DNA from 2 places in the Salinivibrio sp. KP-1 genome. Region 1 is predicted to be linked to the other one. Evidence: riboswitches for the same ligand, from Rfam matches in the RefSeq annotation. Region 1 holds a riboswitch; the other holds the start of a gene.
What was found. Region 1 has a riboswitch for thiamine pyrophosphate ahead of thiD (bifunctional hydroxymethylpyrimidine kinase/phosphomethylpyrimidine kinase). Riboswitches for the same ligand answer to the same signal wherever they lie in the genome.

Region 1 (3,537 bases):
TTGGTTGCTTTTTAAACGTTGGATTATCAGCCACTTCGCGCATTTAAACGGGCGTATTTTGGGGTTGGTGGTACTCGCCTATGGCGGGATTGGCTGGCTACTTTTACACGGCGCCGGTGAAACAGAGATGACCCAGTCACTCGGCCGCTATGTCTATTACTTGATGGTCACCGCGTCCACTGTCGGCTATGGCGATTATTCGCCCGCAACAGAAGCAGGACAGTGGATTACCGCCTTTTGGATTATTCCCGGTGGGCTAGGGCTGTTCGCCGTTGTGATTGGGCATGTGACCAGTGCCTTAGTGGATTATTGGCGACGTGGATTACAAGGAAAACGGAGTCTAACTGTGAAAAATCATATTCTGGTGTTGGGCTGGAATGGTCAACGCACCATTCAGCTCATTCGTCTACTACAAAGCGGTGTGCATGGCGATCGTCCGATTGTGCTTTGCGTGCGTCCCGAAATGGAAAATCCGCTCCCCGGCGAGGTGGAATTTGTGCGCGTCACCAGCTTTACCGATGCAGAGGGAATTGCGCGTGCGGGGATTGATAGTGCTTCGAGCATTATTATCGACAACCCAGAAGACGATATTACCCTATCAGCGGCCCTGTTCTGCGCGCATAAAAATCCGTCAGCGCATCTGCTCGCCTACTTTCAAGACGACGCGCTGAGCCAAATACTCAAACAACACTATCCACACGCAGAATGTGTACCGTCTGTTTCCGTAGAAATGCTGGCGAAAGCCGCTGTTGATCCGGGTTCCAGCCAGTTGCATCACGAGTTGTTGAGTACCGCACAAGGGATGACACAGTATTGTGCGCGCTACCCGACTAACGCGAGCACGACGGATGTGGGTACCTTGTTCAATCAGTTAAAGCATGAATACGATACAACCTTAATTGGTATCGACAAAGGTGAAGGCATTACCCTTAACCCCAGCTTGCAAACCGAAGTCGCCCCCGGCGATCGCCTTTTCTATATTGCCGCTGAACGTTTACCGCATTGGTCGGCGGCGTGATTCGGGCACCATTTATCACACGCGACACTGGCTATTAACCCTTCCGGAGCAGTCCGCCGCCGCCAAGATGGAGGCGGCGGACTGGCTTTACGTGCCCTATTCGCGAAAAAACGGTCTATTCGACCACCGAGGTTTCTTGTGCATCAGAATGACACGCTTCGACTGGGTAGGCGTAAAAATGATGCACAGGCCCCGCGCCTCTTCCCACCTTTAACTGCTGACTATGCGCTAAAGCCTCTGTCAAATACTGCTTAGCCGCCCGCCCGGCTTCAATGGGCGTCATTCCCTGCGCGTAATAAGAGGCCATCGCCGCAGACAGTGAACAGCCTGTGCCGTGTGTATTAACGGTTTCAACCCGACGGGCGCTCAGGGTTTGACAGGTATCTTGACTAATCCACACATCCACGCTTTCAGGGGCGTGATGTAAATGCCCGCCTTTGAGCATCACATAAGGACAGCCTAGCCGACGTAGGGCTGGCACTAACGCATGCATTTGCTCAATGGAGGTGGGGACAGGCTGACCGGTTAATCGCGCCGCCTCAGGCAGGTTGGGGGTGAGCACGGTTGCTCGCGGGATCAGCGCTTCAATCAGCGCTGTCATGGCGTGTTCATCCAACAAAGGATCGCCGCTGGTGGCTACCATCACGGGATCTAAAATCACCGGTAAGTGAGGCGATCGCGCCAGCACGGCGGCCACTTCGCGAATAATCGCTTGGTTGGCGAGCATACCAATTTTCACTGCACGCACCGGCATATCATACAAAACGGCCTCTAACTGGGCACGGACAAAACCAGGATCAACCGCCGAGACGGCCTCAACGCCACAGGTGTTTTGTGCGGTTAACGCGGTGATCACCGAGCACGCATAGCCGCCGGTGGCTGAAATCGCTTTAATATCGGCTTGAATGCCGGCACCGCCACCACTGTCTGAGCCAGCGATGGTAAGAATAACAGGTGGAGATAGGTTCATAATGGCCCCTTAATCATCAGGGGCGGAAGGAGACAAAGCGCGCCAGAATGCGCCACTTCGTGTGCTGAACGTGTCAGTTCCCTCCGCCAGTGCTAACTGGATCAGGTTCTACGGGTCCTGCTTTCGCAGTCTCAGCAATCACTTGCTCCCCGACTAACACGGTCAGAATATAAACCTTAATGATAAAGCGCAAGTCTGATGTTTCTGATGGCGCGTTTACACATTCTCGTAATGGTTAATGGTTGTATTGCCTTGTTGGGCGGTTTTAAGCAGTTGTTCGAATCCATCTTGGATAAGCGGCCGTGCATATAAAAACCCCTGCACTTGGTCGCAGCCAATTGTCTGTAGCACCTGCTGCTGGCTGACTTCTTCCACCCCTTCGGCAACCACGCCATGACCAAAGCCATGGGCTAACTCAATCACGCTACCCACCAAGTGTTTGTCACTGGCGTTGGTGGCCAAATCTTGAATAAAACTGCGGTCGAGTTTAACCCAGTCTACCGGCAGTTGCTTAAGGTAACTCAATGAGCTGTAACCGGTGCCAAAGTCATCCAACGCGATATGCATCCCGGCATCCCGCAGCTGTTGTAGCTCGCGCAATGCCACCGAGATTTGCTGAATCAGTGCCGATTCCGTGACTTCCAATTGAATAATCGCCGGCGGCGTGTTTGTCGCATGGCAGCGAGCCAGCACACTCTCGGCAAAACCATGCCGGAGTTGCTGGGCAGAGACATTGATTGACAGATGAAAGTGCTCGTCAGTCAGGCCCTGTACGCGCCATTGCGCCACCGCCTCCAGTGCCATCGCCAGTACTTTATCGCCAAGTTGCATCATATCGGCGCTGCGCTCGGCAATGGGAATAAATTCGGCGGGACTTATCGCCCCTAGGGTTGGATGCTGCCAACGCAGTAGTGCTTCTGCGCCCACCAGCAGGCCTCCATCAAGCCGCCATTTAGGTTGATAGACCAAGGAGAGATGATTGCTTTGCAAGGCCGGGCCTAGCTCAGTACGGATCAAGTGCTCTCGCTGCGCTTTACTGTCTAGCTCGGGCTGATACTCACCGACAGCCTGATCATCGGTCGGAATAGCCAGGATCGCTTGGCGAAACAACTGCGGCACATCGGCGCTTTCCGAGTCAGCACGGCTGATCCCTATGTGGCAATGCAAGAACATCAGTCGCCCTTCGAGGGTATGATGACCACTGATGAGTCGGTGAATCCTCGCTGCTTTTTTCGCCGCCTCTTTACCGTCTCCCTCTATCAGCATCACCAGTCTCGAGCTGTCCCAAACCCCCACTCGATGCGAGCGCGCCACCGCACTGTTCGCCAGCAGCTCAGCAATGTGTTTATAGAGGGCTTCGGTCATTAAATGCCCTTGATGCTGCGTCACCGCTTCCATCCCATCAAGCGCAATCATCAATACCGTCACCGGCCCTCGCATCAATTGTCGCTCCGCTGCATCCAATAAGGCTCGGCGATTGGGGAGACCTGTCAATGGGTGGGTAAGAGAAAGGGCGCGTAACGTGGCGGTTTGTTTGTTCACCAACATT
Region 2 (3,537 bases), on a different contig from region 1:
AAGGCCGTCCCAACACTTGGCCGCACGGCTATCCAAAGATGCAGGAAGCGGCAGCACTTCACTGGGTGTGCTCGGCAGCGGGCGCGTCAAGGTTTGCACGGTAAATGCGATGGCCCCGCATAGCAGCATTTGCCACAGCGCGAGGACAGCACCCGTTTGTAAATCGAAATCAAAATGAATGGCTTGGTAAATGGCCAGCTCGATGGTCGTCGCTTTCGGCCCGCCGCCCAGTGCCATGACAGTCGCGAAGCTGGTAAAGCACAACATAAATACTAGCCCCACGATATGAGGCAAGCTTTGGCGTAGATACGGCCATTCTAGGTGCTTAAAACGTTGCCAGCCTTTGAGCCCTAGCTGGGTAGCAAGACGGCGTTGATCGGCTGGGATCCCCTCTAAGGCTTGCACCATTAATTGGGCGGAAAAAGGGAGATTAAAAAACACATGGGCGAGTAAAATGCCACTTAAGCCATAAATAGAAAACGGCATAGCCGCATCGAAGTGCGCGAAAGCTTGTGCAATCCAGCCACTACGGCCATAGATAGCAACCAGTCCAAATACTCCCACCAAGACCGGCAGCACCAAGGTCATGGCGAATAACTTCAGCAGCCATGCCTTTGCTGGAAATTGTCGGCGAGACAGCGCATGAGCGACTGGCACTGCTAGCCCAACGCTAAGTACAACGGATAACGCGGCCTGTTTAAAACTAAAGTAGGTGACATGACGCAAGTAGGTATCTTGCCATAAGGAGGCAAGTGACAAATCGTGGCTGTGAGAGAATAACGCCCAGAGTGCGCTGCCAATCAAAGCCACGACCAAGCTGGCCGCAATACTGCCCGGCCAGGTTCGAGAAGGGTTGAGCATCTTGGCTATTCAACCAGCGCGGTTTGCCAGTCACGCACCCATTGCTGGCGATTGCCCATCACTTCATCAGGCTGATACAGCAAGCTCTCTTGCGGTTTGTCCAAGGTGTAGAAGGCATCAGGCAAGTTGACATCGGTGACCGGATACATCCACTGAGTGGTTGGGATCACCGACTGTGCCGCATCACTGAGCATAAATTGTAAAAACGCATCCGCACGTTCCGGCTGATCGGTATAGGCTGATTTAGCGGCGACTTCGATTTGCATATAGTGCCCCTCTTCAAACATGGCGGCGGCAAAGCGATCGTCTTCATCGGCCACTAAGTGGTAAGCCGGCGAGGTGGTGTAAGAGAGCACCATGTCCGCTTCTTTATTGAGGAACATGTTGTAAGCCTCGGTCCAGCCTTTGGTCACAGTGATCGTGTTATCGGCAAGATCGCGCCATGCTTGTTGATTATTATCGCCGTACACTTTTTGGATCCAAAGCATTAGCCCCTGGCCGACCGTTGATACGCGCGGATCTTGGTAAATCACACTGATGTCATCGCGCTCCTCAATCAAGGCTTTGAGGCTTTTGGGTGGGTCGAGCAAACGAGTAGTGTCATACACAAAGGCAAAATAGCCGTAATCGTAAGGGATAAAGTATTTGTTATCCCACCCGCCAGGCACTTGCAGGCGCTCGGTATTGACCGCGTGCTCGGCAACAATCCCACTGCGCTCGGCTTCTTTCATTAAGTTGGTATCCATACCGAGTACGATATCGGCTTGGGTGGTTTCTCCTTCAATGCGCAGGCGATTAAGTAAGGCGGCCCCATCGTCGAGAGACACAAACTCAAGTTGGCAATCGCATTGCTGTTCAAATTTCGCTTTAATTTTAGGCCCCGGCCCCCATTCAGCAATAAAGGAGTCATAGGTATAGACAGTAAGCGGGTCCGCGGCGCGGGCGCCGAGTGATAATAGCGATAAAGAAACCAGAGTGAGAACAGAGGTAAAAACTTTCACAGCACGCTCCTAAGTTGGGCGTGGGTGTTGAGGCAAGTTGATGGCAACATCAAGTCTCAATCCCTACGCCAGTGTTAGCTGGATCAGGTTCGATGGGTCTAGCGCAGTGCGCAATCTCAGCCGTGAGGCTCCCCAATGAGTACGGTGGTATTGTACTGATTGGCTTAGGGTTAACCAAGCCTTTTAGTTGCCGAGTTGGTTAAGGTCCCAGTTGTAGTCGTATTCCAATGTTGCCTCTTGTGGCAATGGAATATCGCGATACTGGTTTATGTGAGCGATCACGCCTTGCTTATCGCCACCAAAGTCAGCTTCAAACCATTCATAAATTGAGGAAAGTTGCCATTTTCCCCCTTGCTGACTCACGCCTTTATCACTGTTAATGAAGGTATAGGCGGCGTGCTCGAGCTGTGCATCAAGTGCACTTGCTTGAAAGGCTTGTGGCTGAAGATTAGGGCAGCCAAGGCTGGCACAGTTGACCGCATAGTGGGTACGCGGATCTTGCCAAAGCGGGCGTAAAATCCGGTGTTCGATATCGTTTAAAGTGAGCGGCTCGCCAGCGACGGTAACCACTTCATCATCCCAAGGGCCAAAGCTAAATAGCCCACCGAGTTTGGTGATGGAACGGACCGGGTAGTCGGCGATAATCAGTTTTACCGTGACCGCATTATAGAGGTTAACCCAATACGCGTATTGCTCGTCTTTGGTCAGGGTACGTGGGTCGCGCGCGGTGAGCATGTCAATGTAATGGTCGAGGGTTGCTTTGTCGTTATCCGTGACCGCGGCATAGTTAAATAAGGTGTGCTGCCCCTGAGATTGCAAATACTTATCGAGTAACACTTGCCAGCTGTGATGGGTAAACGTGGCTTGGCTGTCAGGGTTATGGGCATCCCACATTGCCCAGTAATCCGCTTTGGGCGCGGCTTGGCTGATGATCGGAAACACTAACCAGAGCAGAATTACCAAATGTTTTTGCATTGCCAGTCCTTAATGCGATCAAACCTTCTTTGAGACTAGACCAAGCGAGTCAGCGGTTGGTTTCATTGAGGATGGAAAAAATGGGTTGAAGCGCCAATAAGTACGGGTAATACCGCGCTTATTGGCGTTCTTGGAGGGCGTATTACACCAAAAAGTCTGGTATTTGTTTTTCAAAGCGTGAGATATCGGCTTCGTGCTGCAACGTCAGACCGATGCTATCTAACCCTTCCAACAGGCAATGACGGCGAAAATCATCCATCTGGAAGGCAAAGCAGTGTTCACCGGCTCGAATGGTTTGGGCGGGCAAATCCAGGGTTACCGTCGCGCCTTCATTTTCGGCTACATACGCAAATAAAGCATCGATTTGGGCTTCTTCAAGGGTCACCGGCACCATTTGGTTATTGATGCAGTTGCCATAGAAAATATCGGCAAAACTGGGGGCGATAATCACTTTAAACCCGTAATCATCCAGCGCCCAAGGCGCATGCTCGCGGGATGAGCCACAGCCAAAATTCTCGCGCGTGAGCAAGACGCTAGCGCCTTGGTAACGCGCTTGATTGAGCACAAACTCGGGGTTCGGTTGCTTGCCCGCATCGTCTAAAAAGCGCCAATCGTGAAATAGATGCTGACCAAAGCCGGTGCGGGTGACCTTTTGCAAAAACTGCTTAGGAATGATCGCATCGGTATCGACGTTCGCCGC

Region 2: linked by a shared signal. The riboswitch ahead of thiB (thiamine ABC transporter substrate binding subunit) and the one ahead of thiD (bifunctional hydroxymethylpyrimidine kinase/phosphomethylpyrimidine kinase) in region 1 are both predicted to bind thiamine pyrophosphate.

The regions. Positions count from the first base shown of each region.
Region 1 is NZ_LAQR01000048.1:150,690-154,226, reverse strand. It holds gene WN56_RS14085 (potassium channel family protein) at 1-1,018, shown strand, start outside; gene thiD (bifunctional hydroxymethylpyrimidine kinase/phosphomethylpyrimidine kinase) at 1,134-1,988, opposite strand; TPP riboswitch at 2,050-2,150, opposite strand; gene WN56_RS14075 (bifunctional diguanylate cyclase/phosphodiesterase) at 2,205-3,537, opposite strand, start outside.
Region 2 is NZ_LAQR01000003.1:59,012-62,548, reverse strand. It holds gene thiP (thiamine/thiamine pyrophosphate ABC transporter permease) at 1-861, opposite strand, end outside; gene thiB (thiamine ABC transporter substrate binding subunit) at 867-1,862, opposite strand; TPP riboswitch at 1,906-2,007, opposite strand; gene WN56_RS06530 (DUF547 domain-containing protein) at 2,046-2,837, opposite strand; gene leuD (3-isopropylmalate dehydratase small subunit) at 2,980-3,537, opposite strand, start outside.